2 regions of the Stenotrophomonas geniculata genome follow, and region 2 is predicted to be linked to the other one. Evidence: riboswitches for the same ligand, from Rfam matches in the RefSeq annotation. Region 2 holds a riboswitch; the other holds the start of a gene.

Region 1 (7,403 bases), 700 kb from region 2:
ACAAGCAGGCCCGGCAGATACGCATGGCCGACGGCAGCACGCTGGACTACGACAGCCTGCTGCTGGCCACCGGCGCCACCCACGCCTACTTCGGCAACGATCAGTGGGCCGATGACGCGCCCGGCCTGAAGACACTGGACGATGCCATCGCGCTGCGCCGCAAGCTGCTGCTGGCCTTCGAACGCGCCGAGGCCGAACCGGACCCGGCAAAGAAGGCGGCGTGGCTGAGTTTCGCCATCGTCGGCGGCGGCCCTACCGGCGTCGAGCTGGCCGGCACCCTGGCTGAAATCGCGCGGCATACGCTGCGCAATGAATTCCGCCACATCGACCCGGCCAGTGCCAAGGTGCGGCTGGTCGAAGCCGGTCCGCGCGTACTGTCCTCGTTCCCGGAAGTGCTTTCGCTGAAGGCGCGCCGGCAGCTGGAAAAGCTGGGCGTGGAAGTGCTGACCGGCACTCCGGTGAGCGACATCGACAGCCAAGGCTTCAGGCTCGGCGATCAGTTCGTGCCGGCACGCACGGTGGTGTGGGCCGCCGGTGTGGCCGCTTCACCGCTGGCGCGCACGCTGGAGGTGCCGCTGGACCGCGCCGGGCGCGTGCAGGTGCAACCCGACCTCACCCTGTCTGGCCACCCGGAACTGTTCGTGGCTGGCGATCTGGCCGTATTGAACCAGGCCAACGGCAAGCCGGTGCCTGGCGTGGCGCCCGCGGCCAAGCAGATGGGCAAGTACGTGGCCGAGGTGATCCGCGCGCGCCTGCACGGCAAGCCCGAACCCGGCCCGTTCAAGTACGCAGACTTCGGCAACCTGGCCACGATCGGCCGCATGGCTGCGATCGTGCACCTGGGCCGGCTGCAGCTGTCCGGTGTGCTGGCGTGGTGGTTCTGGCTGGCCGCGCACGTGTTCTTCCTGATCGGCTTCCGCAACCGCATCGTGGTGCTGCTGAACTGGGCCGTGGCGTACTGGAGCTACCAGCGCAGCGCGCGCATCATCTTCGGTGATGACCAGGACGACCGGCGACCGAAGCGCTAGGGCCGCACGCATGCTCCTGTAGCGCCGAGCCATGCTCGGCTGCACTTCGCGCGGTTTGCAGAAGCCGAGCATGGGCTCGGCTCTACGGCGCCTTCGGTTTCGGGTACCACAGTGCGTTGACGATTACCCAGCGCTGGTCGAAGCGCCCCATGTGGAAGTAGTCGACAAACCACGGCGTTTAGCGAACAGCAGGGCGATCGTGGACATCCGGGTCTCCAGCGCTGAGGGCTGGGCGATCATGGCATGTGCGAGCCGCATCCACGCATGGCGTGGATCTACTGTAGAACCGGGCCCATGCTCGGCTTCACCATCAGGCAGCAGCAACAACAGCCGAGCGTGGGCTCGGCTCTACAGAAGCGCGGGATCCGGCGCCTGCAGCCAGGCCAGCTTGCGTTCGCGCGGCTGCTGCTTGAGCTGCCATTCGGCCCGTGACGCGGCGGCCCGGTCCGGGTACTCGCGCACGGCCAGCACGCGCAGCGGTGGCCGCGCCCGGGTGTAGCGCGCGCCCTTGCCGGCCTGGTGGGCAGCGAAACGCGCGCCCACGTCGGTGCTGATGCCGGCGTAATAGCTGCCATCCCGGCATTCGAGCAGGTACAGGAACCAGGGGCGGAGGGACGGGGCCATGCCCGGATTATGCCGTGCTGCACTGCAGCGGATATACTGGCGGCCGAATGCAGGAGAGAGGCGCCGCGCTGGCGCCCGCCGAAGGCGCAGGCTCCCATGATCGCTCAGGCCGGTGGGCTGGAATCCCACCAACCATGCATTCGACTCGCCGAGCTGGAGAGAGGTCACCGGGCACGCCCGGGACGATCCGCCGAAGGGGCACGCGGCCCATGCCGCTGAACTCTCAGGCAAAAGGACAGCGGGAGCGGCACCGGTCATCGTCATCCCGTCATTGCGCAGGCAGTGGCGGTAGTCGCGCATGGCCGGCCCCACCGCGCCCGGAGCCTGTCCCATGCTGCTGTCCGTCATCTACCTGATCGCCATTTCCGCCGAAGCCATGACCGGCGCACTGTCCGCCGGCCGCCGCCGCATGGACCTGTTCGGCGTGGTCATGATCGCCTGCGTCACTGCCCTCGGTGGTGGTTCACTGCGCGACATCCTGCTCGGCCACTATCCGCTGGGCTGGGTGAAGCATCCCGAGTACCTGGGCTTCACCGTATGCGCGGCGCTGATCGCCACCTGGGTCGCACGTTGGATGCACCACTTCCGCCGCACCTTCCTGGTACTCGACGGCCTGGGCCTGATCGCCTTCACCCTGATCGGCTGCTCGATCGCGCGCGAAGCCGGCCATGCGATGCCCATCGTGCTGATTGCCGGCATGCTGACCGGCGCGTTCGGCGGCGTGCTGCGCGACATCCTCTGCAACGAGGTACCACTCATCTTCCAGAAGGAGCTGTACGCGATCATCGCGCTGCTGACCGGCGCGGCCTACCTGTTGCTGCTGCACTGGGGCGTGGCCGATGCCACCGCAATCCTGTGCTGCCTCGGCGGCGGCTTCGCGCTGCGCCTGCTGGCGATCCACTACCGCTGGGAAATGCCGAAGTTCGTGTACCACGACGAAGTGCATTGAACGATAGCGTGTTCGCCGGGCATGGCCCGGCGCTACCCTTCGCACCCTGCACCACCCCGGCGATGTACCTGGCGCTGTCGCTCATGCGCAGCGCCAGGCGCATCGCCGGTGCAGATGGGCCGGACTCCAACTCCGACCGGCCCTGATCGCGGCCGCACCCCCGCAGGCGCTGGCCGCCATCCACACACGTGCCGCACTCAAGCGGCTTCGGACACCTTTACGTCGCGACGGGCGCGCACGGCCGCGGCCAGTCGCTCCAGCACCGTCACCGTGGTATCCCAGTCGATGCAGCCATCGGTAATGCTCTGACCGTAGACCAGCGGCTGGCCTTCCACCAGTTCCTGGCGGCCACCGACCAGATGGCTCTCGATCATCACGCCAACGATGCGCTGTTCGCCGTCTTCCAGCTGAACCGCGATGTCGTCGATCACCTTCGGCTGGTTCTCCGGGTTCTTCAGGCTGTTGGCATGGCTGGCGTCGATCATCAGGCGCGCCGGCAGCTTGGCCTTGGCCAGCACCTGGCAGGCCTCGGCAACACTGCCTGCGTCGTAGTTCGGCTGCTTGCCGCCGCGCAGGATCACATGGCAGTCGGGGTTGCCGGTGGTCGACACGATGGCGGTGCCGCCCTGCTTGGTGACCGACAGGAAGTGATGCGGATTGGACGCAGCACCCACCGCGTCAGCGGCGATCTTCACGTTGCCATCGGTGCCATTCTTGAAGCCGACGGGGCACGACAACCCCGAGGCCAGCTCGCGATGCACCTGGCTTTCAGTGGTGCGTGCGCCGATCGCGCCCCATGCCACCAGGTCGGCGATGTACTGCGGCGAGATCACGTCAAGGAACTCGACACCGGCCGGCAGGCCCAGCTTGTTGATGTCGCGCAGCAGGCCGCGTGCGATGCGCAGGCCCTTGTCGATCCTGAAGCTGCCGTCCAGGTCCGGATCGTTGATCAGGCCCTTCCAGCCCACCGTGGTGCGCGGCTTCTCGAAGTACACGCGCATGACGATTTCCAGTTCACCGGCCAGCGCGTCGCGCAGCGGCTTCAGGCGCTGGGCGTACTCGATGGCGGCCTTCGGGTCGTGGATCGAGCACGGGCCTACCACCACTGCCAGGCGGTCGTCGCGGCCATGCAGGATCTGGTGCAGGGCCGCGCGCGAGGCGCTGACGGTGTCGGAGGCTTCATCGTCACAGGGCAGCATCGCCAGCAGCTGGGCAGGCGGTGTCAGCGGTTCGATGGTGCGGATACGCAGGTCGTCGGTGTGCGGGGGCATTGCGGGAGATCTCCGGAACGTTGGGGGTCCCCAGCGTGGCGGCATGAAAAAAGCCGCCAGGTTCGCTGGCGGCTTTCGGGAATGCGTCTGAAGCTTTCTTCAGGGTGAGCGCAATCCTTCCTCCGCCGGTGGCTTCGGAAAGTAATACCAGTAAAAGCTGGTGGGGGCTGCGTTCATGGGATCTATTGATAGCACAGCTTTTGCGCAGTGCAAAATGTTTCATACGCAACTGGGGACGCGGTTCAGCGAGATGCGCGCCAGCCCGGCCTACGCGGCGGTAACCACGCAACGTCGCTCATTTGCCATGCACTTCCACGTCCAGCAGCAGGCCCTCATGGATGTCGGCCCAGCGTTCCAGCACGCGATCCAGTTCCTGCCGGGCCTCGTCCAGCTGCTCGGGGTTGAGCAGGGAACGCGCGGTGTAGAGGTCGGAAACCAACCGCCGCAGGGCCGATTCCTGGATGGCCACCGACGGCCCCTCCAGCCCCGGCAACTGCAACGCCGGGCTGTCGCCAAGAGGGCCGAACAGCGTGACCTGGAGCGTGCTCTGCATGATCGACTTCCCTGCGGATGGACATGGGCAATGTCCTGTTTACCGCGTCCGGGTGACAGGCGCATGTGCCACCCATGCCGAGGACCGGGATCTGCCGGCGTCTGCCGCCCCGCTACAAGGCGGCCAGGTCGGCCAAGTGCTGGGCCATGCTGTCCATCGCGCCCACCGCATGGGTGGTGGTGAAGTACTCATGCCAGCCGGTAGCGGCAATGCCAGCCACCAGCGCATCGACCTCCTCGCGGCTCGCGCAGCGCCAGACCGCATAGAACTGTTCATCGCTGCTATGCGGTACGTCCCTGGCAATGCGGCCCATCGCCAGCGGCGTGATGCGGGCTGGATCGAACTGCTGCATGCCGGCGCCAATACGGGCGAAGAAGGCATTCCGCTGCTCGGGCGGCAGTGTGGTCCAGGCCGGCGTGGCGGTATAGAGCTCGATGAAGGTGTGCGACATGGTGGTTCTTCCTTGAGGTTGACGGGGTTGCGGGTTTGTCGGCCAGCATCCGGCACTACCGGAGCGAGCGCAGTGCGCGTTTGCGGATGTAGGCGTTGGCGTCGCTGCGGCGCTCGTGCTGCCAACGCGTGCACAGCACGCGCAGCCACTTCGGCTGAGTCTTGCCGGCATCATTGAGCCAGTTGCCGACCGAATCCTGCACGTAGCGTTCCGGGTCGTCAGCCAGTGCTTCCAGCATCGGCAATGCATGTTCAGGGTGCTGCTTGAACAGCGCGATATGTGTGGCCCAGACACCGCGCGGACGCATTGCTTCGCAGGCGAAGCGGCGCAGGTACGGCGAAGTTTCCTGTGTCCACGGTTGCAGGTACTCAAGCGCCTGCATCGGCGCGGCAACGATGTCCGTGCGTAGTGCCAGCCACGCCCATTCGCGCACACCGAAGTGTGGATCGTCGGCCAGCGTGCGCATCTGCTGCAGCTTCTCTGCCAACGTCGCGCGGGCATCGCTGCCGATCAGGTAGCAGGCCCACCCGCGCACGGTGTCGGACGCATGGTCCTGCCATTGCACGGGATCGCCCTGCCCCGCCTCACGCAGCAGTTGCGCAGCCAAGGCCATGCGCAGTGTGATGCCCTTGCCTGAAGCATCCTGCATGCGTTGCAGCGCTTCCGGTGCAAGCGCAGGCGCTACCACCTGCAGCAGCGCGGCGAAATCCACCGCCAGGCATTCAGCCAGATGGCTGGCGGCGACGCTGCCAGTGTTGAGGGCATGCAGCCGTTCCGCCGCAATCGCCGGGCTCATGCTGCAGGCTCTCGTCCGGCATCGGTGTGCTGCCAGACCTTGTGCAGCAATCGCGACAGGTGCTGCTGTTCATCGGAGTCCAGAGCATTGAACAGGCCACCGATCCACTGCGTGTGCTGGTCGAACAGCGTCTCGGCCAAGCGCTTACCCGGTCCCGTCAGTACGATCTGCAGGCGGCGGCCATCCTCGGCATCGCAGCGACGCTGCAGCAGTCCTTCGCGCTGCAGGCCATCCAACAGGCCGCTGATGGTGGCGCGGGTCACGCCTGCGCGCTCGGCCAGCACGTGGGGCGGCAACGTGCCGCCAGCCCCATGCAACAGGAACAGCACGATGAAGCGACCCTCACTGAGCCCGTGTGGTGCCAGCCGGGCGGCGCAGTCGCGATCGATTGTCGAGGACAGCGACAGCAACTGGAAGCACAGATGCAGCTGGGCGACATTGGCGTGGCCGCGCCGCCGGGCCTCGTCCAGAAGGGCGCCATGCTTTGCCTCGAGCATCATGATTTCCGTTATGTTTAGGCGCCTAATCATATTCACGCCACAACAGAATGCAAGACTGGCCGGGCCAGCCGCCGATCCACGCAGGGTGCGCTCCTGGCACAAGGGGCTGGAAGCAGCCGAAGCTGCGGTAGCATCGCGCCACGTCCCACCAGGAGGTTCACGCATGCGCCGTGCTGCCCTGTTGTTGCTGACGCTGTTCCCGCTGGCCGTGCTGGCCGCGCCGCCCCCGTTACCCACCCCGGCCCACATCGACGCCGAAGCCCAGCGCTTGATGCATGCCGCCCACGCGCGCGGCATGGCGCTGGCGGTGATCGATGGCGGCAAGGTGGTGCATGTGGCCGCCTACGGCGAGCGAAATGCCGCAGGCGAGCCGCTGCGCACCGACACCGTGATGTACGCTGCGTCACTGACCAAGATGGCTTTCGGCCACCTGGTCGCACAGCTGGCGCAGGACGCGCGGATCGATCTGGATGCGAGCATCGCTACCGCCCTGGACAAACCGCTGCCGGACTATCCACCGGAACCGAAGAAGTACGCCGACTACAGCGTGCTGGCCGGCGATGCCCGCTGGCGCCAGCTCACCCCACGCCTGCTGCTCAACCATTCCAGTGGCTTTGCCAACTTCGGCTTCCTGGAGCCCGATGGGCGCCTGAAGTTCCACTTTGATCCGGGTAGTCGATATGGGTATTCCGGGGAGGGACTGATCCTGCTGCAGTTCGTGATCGAACGCGGGCGGCTGGGCGAGGATGTGGGCGCGTTGATGCAGCAGCGGGTGTTCGACCGCTTCGGCATGACCCGCACCAGCATGATGTGGCGCGAGGATTTCGCCGCCAACCTGGCCGATGGCTGGACGGCGGAAGGTGTGGCCGAACCGCATGATGAGCGCAGCCGCGTACGTGCGGCAGGGTCCATGGATACCACCATTGCCGACATGACCCGCTTCGCCGCCGGTTACGTGCGTGGCGACGGGCTATCCGCACCGATGCGCAGGGAGCTGGTGCGGCCGCAGCTGCCCATCACCACGGCCAGCCAGTTCCCCACCCTGCAACCGGAGTTGCCGAAGGCGCAGCAACGCAAGGACCTGGCGGCAGGTCTGGGCGTGGTGACGTTTCTCGGCCCGCAGGGCGCAGGCTTCTACAAGGGCGGCCACGACGATGCAGTGGGCAACACGCTGGTATGCGTGGAGCAGCACCAGCGCTGCGTGGTGATCCTGGGCAACGATGTGCGGGCA
Region 2 (7,403 bases):
TGGTTTGGCAGGGCTTGCAGCCCTGCACCTGCAGAGGCAACGTCAACCGCAACGGCTGAAGCAACAGCAGAAGCGGGTTTCCTGAGGGTTGGCGGGGTGGGTCCGGTGGCGGGAGACGCCGTAAACCCGTCCATGGGGGCTTGGCCGCGGCATCCATGCCGCGGACACTCCCGCCACCGGACCCACCCCGCCTTCGACAGTTTTCCGCGCTCTGTTGGACATGCCGATGGGGTCGGATCCGTTTTCCGTAGGAAAACGGATCCGACCCCATTTTGATTGTCGATATCTGACAGATGTGTCGACCAAGGTCGACACCTACCGACAGCACACTGAATCTGTCGGAGGTGGGGCGGTGTCGGAGTGCGGGGTGTCAGCCGCATGGGCCCGAGGCATGCCTCGGGCGGGTTGGGCAGGACGCCCAACCCCGGTCTTGCCGTGTGCGCAGGAAAGCGCACACGAGCAAGCGGCTGCCAAGCCTACACGGACGTACTTGCGGCGTCCCCGCACTCCGACACCACCCCGCCAAACCACGGACAGTCCGCTGTTGCTGTTGCTTCGGCCTTTTGCCGTTGCTTGAAAGCCTCTGCGGGTGCCGGGCGCCGCCCGGCCGACTTCCGCCACTTGCGGTGGCAGCGACGGCCCACTAGCCTTCGGCCGTCGTTCACCACCCAAGGACCGCCCGTGAAACACCGTCATCTCCTGCTGGCCTCGGCAGTCGCCGTCGCCACGCTGGCCCTGGCCGCCTGCAAGAAGGAAGCTGCCCCAGGCACCGATACCGCCAGCAGCAGCGCCCCGGCCGGCGAAACCGCCGACCAGTTCGTGGCCCGCATCAATGCCGAATTCAAGGCCGCCTACCCGGAGATGACCTCGGCACAGTGGCTGTCCTCCACCTACATCAACAGTGATTCGGAACGCATCGCGGCCAAGGCCAACGAGCGCTCGCTGACCCAGCTCAACAGCTGGATCGAGCAGGCCGCCAAGTTCGATGGCAAGCCGATGAGCGAGGACAGCAAGCGCGCGATCCACCTGCTGAAACTGATGTCCTCGATGCCGGCGCCGCGCGATCCGGCCAAGCTGGCCGAGCTGACCCAGATCGCCACCCGCATGGAAGGCAGCTACGGTGCCGGCAAGTACTGCACCGACGCCAACGATCCCAACTCCTGCCGCCAGCTGGGCGAGCTGGAACAGGTGCTGGCACGCAGCCGCGATTACGACAAGCAGCTCGACGCCTGGCAGGGCTGGCACAGCACCACCAAGAGCATGCGCGGCGACTACCAGAAGTTCGTCGGCCTGGTGAACGAAGGTGCCAAGGGCATGGGCTTCACCGATGCCGGCCAGATGTGGCGCAGCGGCTACGACATGCCGCCGGAGCAGATCGGCCCGGAAACCGATCGCCTGTGGGAACAGGTCAAGCCGATGTACGAGCAGCTGCACTGCTACGCACGCGGCAAGCTGGACAAGACCTACGGCAAGGACAAGGCCGAAGTGGGCAATGGCCTGATCGCGGCGCACCTGCTCGGCAACATGTGGCAGCAGGACTGGTCGAACCTGTGGGACCAGCTGGAACCCTACCCCGGCGCCGGCAGCCTGGACATCACCGCGGCACTGGAAAAGCAGTACCAGACCAACCTGAGCGCGGCGCTGGCCAAGGCCGGCAAGGACGCCAACGTGGCCGCCCAGTACAAGGCGCAGCGTGAGGCCGAACTGCGTACCGCCAAGCAGATGACCGAGCGCGCGCAGGACTTCTACGTGTCGCTGGGCATGCCGTCGCTGCCGCAGTCCTATTGGGAAAAGACCCAGTTCATCAAGCCTGACGACCGCGACGTGGTCTGCCACGCCAGCGCCTGGGACATGAACATGGAAGGCGACGTGCGCACCAAGATGTGCATCAAGCCGAACGAAGAGAACTTCACCACCATCTACCACGAGCTGGGCCACATCTATTACGACCTGGCCTACAACCCGCTGCCGCCGCTGTTCCAGGGCGGTGCCAACGATGGCTTCCATGAAGCAATCGGCGACACCATCGTGCTGGCGATGACGCCCAAGTACCTCAGCTCGATCGGCTTGGTCGATGCGCCGACCGAAAGCCGCGAGGCGGTCATCAACAACCAGATGCGCATGGCGCTGTCGGGCGTGTCGTTCCTGCCGTTCGGGCTGATGATCGACCGTTGGCGCTGGGGCGTGTTCGATGGCTCGATCACCGCCGACAACTACAACAAGGCGTGGTGGGACCTGAAGGCCAAGTACCAGGGCGTGGCGCCGGCCAGCACCCGTGGCGAAGAGTTCTTCGATCCGGGCGCGAAGTACCACGTGCCGGGCAACACCCCGTACACCCGCTACTTCCTGGCGCGCATCCTGCAGTTCCAGTTCTACAAGGGCCTGTGCGACGCGTCCGGCTACAAGGGCCCGCTGCATGAGTGCACCTTCTACGGCAACAAGGAAGCCGGCCAGAAGTACTGGGCGATGCTGAGCAAGGGTGCCAGCCAGCCGTGGCAGGCCACGCTGAAGGAACTGACCGGTACCGACAAGCTCGATGCCGGCCCGATGATCGAGTACTTCACCCCGGTCAACGAGTGGCTGAAGCAGCAGAACGAAGGCCAGATGTGCGGCTGGCAGGCCAACGCGGCCCCGGCAGCAAAATGAGAAAAGGGGCGGGTCCGCGAGGATCCGCCCCTGATGTTTCCGGTAGCGCCGGGCCATGCCCGGCGGCTCTTCATCGCACCGCTGCGCTCGCCGGGCATGGCCCGGCGCTACCCACGGCGGATCAGCTATTCTTCTTCGCCGCCATCGCCGCGGCCAGCTCGGCCTTGAATTCCTCGAAGGTCTGGCCTTTCTCCTGCGCTTCGGCCTGTGCGGCATCGCGCAGTGCATCGGAGTACATCAGGCGCACCGGCGTGCCATTGCGCTCGTGCAGCTCACCGGCCTGCATGATCAGCGCCAGCACCTGCGCAGCGCTCTCGCTGTGGCCCGCGATGCGGCCGTCCATGCCCAGCACCCATTCGCCGTCGCGGCGCACGACACCGGCCAGCAGGGTGCGCTGAGCATCGCGCAGTTCGGCATGCGGTTCCACCGGCGACGCCTGCGCGGCGGCCTTGTTGGCGGCCTGCTTTTCCTGGCGACGGCGCTGGTCGCGGCGGGTCTTGGAACTGGTGGACATGGTGCGGTACCGCTGCGAAGGGGGGCGCAAGGATAGCGCACCCCGCCCGCAGCGCTGCTTCACGCGTGCTCGATCCAGTCAGGTCAGTCCAGCACCTTGCCATGCCGCCAGTAGCCCATGAAGGTGATCGCGCGGCGGTCCAGCCCGCAATCGCGCACCAGGTGGCGGCGGATCGCCATCACCGCCCCCGCCTCACCCGCCACCCAGGCATACAGCGGACCGGCCACGCGGGTATCGGCCTGCTCCCAGAGGATCTGCGTATCGACGTCGATCTCCTCCAGCGCATCGCCGGCAGCCACGCTCGAGGTCGCTGCCAACCGCGCCTGGACCGCCTGCAGCAACGGCTGTCCGTAGGCAGCCTGCCCGCGCGGCAGCCAGACCAGCTCGGCGCTGGAGGGCGCCTTCAAGTGCACCGCATCACCGGCCTGCGCCACCTCCAGCAGCGCCAGCGTGCGCGGTGGGTCGACCATGGCCGCCAGTTCCTCAAGAATTCCGGCCACCGCCGGCAGCGCGGTTTCATCCGCCACCAGCAGCACCTGGCCGACTCCCGCCGGCGGTTTCCATTCCCAGCCTTCGCTGCTGTCAGCACAGTCGGCATCGGGGGCCAGCAGCACTACGCGGTCGCCCGGTCGCGCGTGGATGGCCCAGCGCGAGGCCGGCCCGGTCTCGCCATGAAGCACGAAATCAACGTCGACCTCGCCCTGCTCGGCGCGCAGGTGGCGGATGGTGTAGGTGCGCATGGGCGGGCGCTGGTCGTCCGGCAGCGCCCGGTAGCGCGGATACCAGTCCTCGCCGCTGGGCACCTGCGGCACGTCCTGGCCGGGCAAGGGGAAGAACACCTTGATGCGCTGGTCCGGGCCTTCGGTCTTCATCCGCGCCACGTCGGCACCAGTGAACACCATGCGGTCCAGGGAAGGGGAAAGAACGCGGCGCTCCTTCAGCGCCACCTCGAACAGGCGATAGGTCTGCTGCGCAGCCATGGGGGAACCTCATGCAACGACATCGGATCGGCTGGCTGTCGTGCATCCACGCACCGGCTGGCTGGAGTCCCCAGCCTAGTCCGGTCGTTCCTCGCCGCAAGCGTTACGGGCATCGCGGCCTGCCCTACCCCTGCGCACTGCTCAATGGCCCGTGCAGGCTGCCTGCGCCGCGCGTTCACGCTGGTGTTCCCAGTACCAGAAAACAAATCCGGCGCCGAAGAACGCGGCCTGGCCCAGCGCCAGGTGCAGCGGGCTGGCACTGAGCAGCGGCGACACCACGCCGGCCACCACGGTGCTGATCATCAGCTGCACGAAGGCCTGCAGCGACGAGGCCAGGCCGCGCTGGTGCGGGTACATGTCCAGCACCGCCAAGGCCAGGATCGGGAAGATCAGGGCCATGCCCATGCCGCCCAGGAAGATCGGCAGCACCGCCCACGGCAGCACGAACTGCGGCGACAGCGCCACGTAGCCGACATTCAGCAGCGCCGACAGCGCGCACAGGCTGAAACCGATGGCGACCTGGCGTGTGGGCGTGGTGTGCCCGGCCATGCGCCCGGACAGGAACGAGCCGGTGGTCATGCCACCGATGGTGGGGATGAACAACCAGGCGAAACCGCCCTCGCCCAGGTGCAGGTGCTGCATCACGAACACCGGTGCCGAGGAGATGTACAGGAAGATGCCGCCGAAACCGATGCTGCCGGCCAGCGCCAGGCGCAGGAAGCGCGGGTTGAAGCCGATGCGCACGTAGTCACGCAGCAGCACGCGCGGCGACAGCGGCACCCGTGCCTCGACCGCATGGGTTTCCGGCAGGAAGCGCGCGGTGGCCGCCAACAGCACCAGCCCGAACACCACCAGGAACCAGAAGATCAGCGGCCAGCCGGCGCCACTGAGCAGGATCCAGCCACCGATGATCGGTGCGATGGCCGGAGCGATGCCGAACAGCATCGACACCTGGCTCATCAGCCGCTGGGCATCGTGGCCGTGGTACAGGTCGCGGATCACCGCGCGGCCGACGATCATGCCGACACCCGCCGACAGGCCCTGCAGCGCGCGGAACGCCAGCAGCGTGGACAGGTCGGTGGACAGCGCGCAGCCGACCGAGGCGCCGACGAACACCACCAGACCGCCGAGGATCACCCGCTTGCGGCCCCAGGCATCGGACAGCGGGCCGTGCGCCAGACTCATCAGGCCATAGAACAGCAGGTACACGCTGATGGTCTGCTGCACCGCCACCTCGTCCACCGCCAGGCGCTGGGCCAGCTGCGGGAACGCCGGGAAGATGGTGTCGATCGAGAACGGGCCGAACATGGCCAGGCCGGCAAGCAGCAGGGCCATGCGGCGGGTGGAAGGGGCAACAGCGGCGGTCATGGAGGAAGCGTCCGGCAGGGCCATGCGGGGCACGCACGGCGGGCGCCGGTCCCGCAACAACGGGGACGGCGCCAGATGAATTCGGGTATCCGCCCATCATAGGTGGGGATTGCGCCTGATGCCATGCAGCACTGCACAAAACGCACGGCCGGGCCATCGGCCATTCAGGCGCGGCGGCACCGACCGGCGGCCGCTGGCCGGGCCCGCAACGGGCTATAATCGGCGGGCAACACGGTGGGAGAAGCGGAACACCGCTGCCGAAGGCGCAACGCCCGTAATCGCTCAGGCCCGATACCACCCGTAACACAACTCTGGAGAGACCGGTTCGATCCGGCGCCGAAGGGGCACGAAGCTGCGGTTTTCCGCGCTTTTAAACTCTCAGGCAAAAGGACAGAGGGGCGCCCCGCAGACCGCCGACCGGCGGCTTGTGCCCGTGCGTGTGCCCTTTCCTGACGGATCCTTCGCCATGTCCCAGAACACCCCTTCCCTGCGTGAGCTCGAGCACCACAACGCGTTCGTCGAGCGCCACATCGGCCCCAACGACGCCGAGATCGCGCAGATGCTCGATGTCGTCGGCCACGCGTCGCTGGATGGCATGACCGATGCCATCGTACCGGCCAAGATCAAGTCGCCGGCACCGCTGGCGCTGCCGGAGTCGATGACCGAAGTACAGGCACTGGCGAAGATCCGTGCGATCGCCGACAAGAACACCGTGCTGCGCAGCTTCATCGGCCAGGGCTACTACGGCACCCACACGCCGAACGTGATCCTGCGCAACATCCTGGAAAACCCGGCCTGGTACACCGCCTACACTCCGTACCAGGCGGAAATCTCGCAGGGCCGCATGGAAGCGCTGATCAACTTCCAGACCCTGTGCGCCGACCTGACCGGCATGGAAATCGCCAACGCCTCGCTGCTGGACGAAGCCACCGCCGCTGCTGAAGCGATGACCCTGGCCAAGCGTTCGGCCAAGTCCAAGTCGGACACCTTCTTCGTGCACGACGCCGTGCATCCGCAGACGCTGGAACTGCTGCGTACCCGCGCCGAGCCCATGGGCATCGTGCTGCGCGTCGGCACCCCGGCCGAAGCGCTGGAAGCGGAAGCCTTCGGCCTGCTGCTGCAGTACCCGGATACCTTCGGCCAGGTGGGCGACTACAAGGCGCTGGTCGATGCCGTGCACGCACGCGGCGGCCTGGTGGCCGTGGCCACCGACCTGCTGGCCCTGACCCTGCTGGCCGCCCCGGGCGAATGGGGCGCGGACATCGTGGTCGGCAACAGCCAGCGTTTCGGCGTGCCGTTCGGCTTCGGTGGCCCGCACGCCGCCTTCATGGCCTGCCGTGACGCCTACAAGCGCTCGATGCCGGGCCGCCTGATCGGTGTTTCGGTCGATGCCCAGGGCAACCCGGCCTACCGCCTGACCCTGCAGACCCGCGAGCAGCACATCCGCCGCGAGAAGGCGACTTCCAACATCTGTACCGCGCAGGTGCTGCTGGCGGTGATGGCCTCGATGTACGCCGTTTACCACGGCCCGGAAGGCCTGACCCGCATTGCCCGCCGCACCCATCGCCTGGCCTCGATCCTGGCCGCAGCGCTGCGCAATGCCGGCGTGCAGGTTGGTGGCGACTTCTTCGACACCCTGCATGTCACCGGCGTGCACGCCGATGAGATCCATGCCAAGGCCCGCGCCGCCGGCTACAACCTGCGCGCAATCGACAGCGACTCGGTCGGCATCAGCCTGGACGAGACCACCACCCGCGCCGACATCGTCGCCGTGGCTGCGGTGTTCGGTGCTTCGCTGGACGTCGACGCGCTGGATGCCAGCACCGCCGACGCGCTGCCGGCCGGCCTGCTGCGCCAGTCCGCGTTCCTGACCCATCCGGTGTTCAACACCCACC

The links. A riboswitch is a leader RNA that binds a small molecule or an ion and turns the genes downstream of it on or off. The one in region 2 is predicted to bind glycine.
Region 1: it holds a riboswitch for glycine, as region 2 does, so the genes downstream of both, RI032_RS11090 (trimeric intracellular cation channel family protein) here and gcvP (aminomethyl-transferring glycine dehydrogenase) in region 2, are expected to answer to the same signal.

The regions. Positions count from the first base shown of each region.
Region 1 covers NZ_CP140571.1:2,387,384-2,394,786, reverse strand. The annotation lists gene RI032_RS11105 (NAD(P)/FAD-dependent oxidoreductase) at 1-1,028, shown strand, start outside; partial or broken gene RI032_RS11100 (nuclear transport factor 2 family protein) at 1,111-1,206, opposite strand; gene RI032_RS11095 (GIY-YIG nuclease family protein) at 1,377-1,652, opposite strand; glycine riboswitch at 1,693-1,782, shown strand; glycine riboswitch at 1,796-1,899, shown strand; gene RI032_RS11090 (trimeric intracellular cation channel family protein) at 1,984-2,601, shown strand; gene RI032_RS11085 (3-deoxy-7-phosphoheptulonate synthase) at 2,799-3,872, opposite strand; gene RI032_RS11080 (hypothetical protein) at 4,168-4,425, opposite strand; gene RI032_RS11075 (DUF6616 family protein) at 4,538-4,876, opposite strand; gene RI032_RS11070 (DNA alkylation repair protein) at 4,932-5,672, opposite strand; gene RI032_RS11065 (MarR family winged helix-turn-helix transcriptional regulator) at 5,669-6,169, opposite strand; gene RI032_RS11060 (serine hydrolase domain-containing protein) at 6,336-7,403, shown strand, end outside.
Region 2 covers NZ_CP140571.1:3,085,863-3,093,265, reverse strand. The annotation lists gene RI032_RS14120 (M2 family metallopeptidase) at 682-2,646, shown strand; gene RI032_RS14115 (hypothetical protein) at 2,768-3,160, opposite strand; gene RI032_RS14110 (siderophore-interacting protein) at 3,244-4,140, opposite strand; gene RI032_RS14105 (multidrug effflux MFS transporter) at 4,282-5,508, opposite strand; glycine riboswitch at 5,810-5,912, shown strand; gene gcvP (aminomethyl-transferring glycine dehydrogenase) at 5,975-7,403, shown strand, end outside.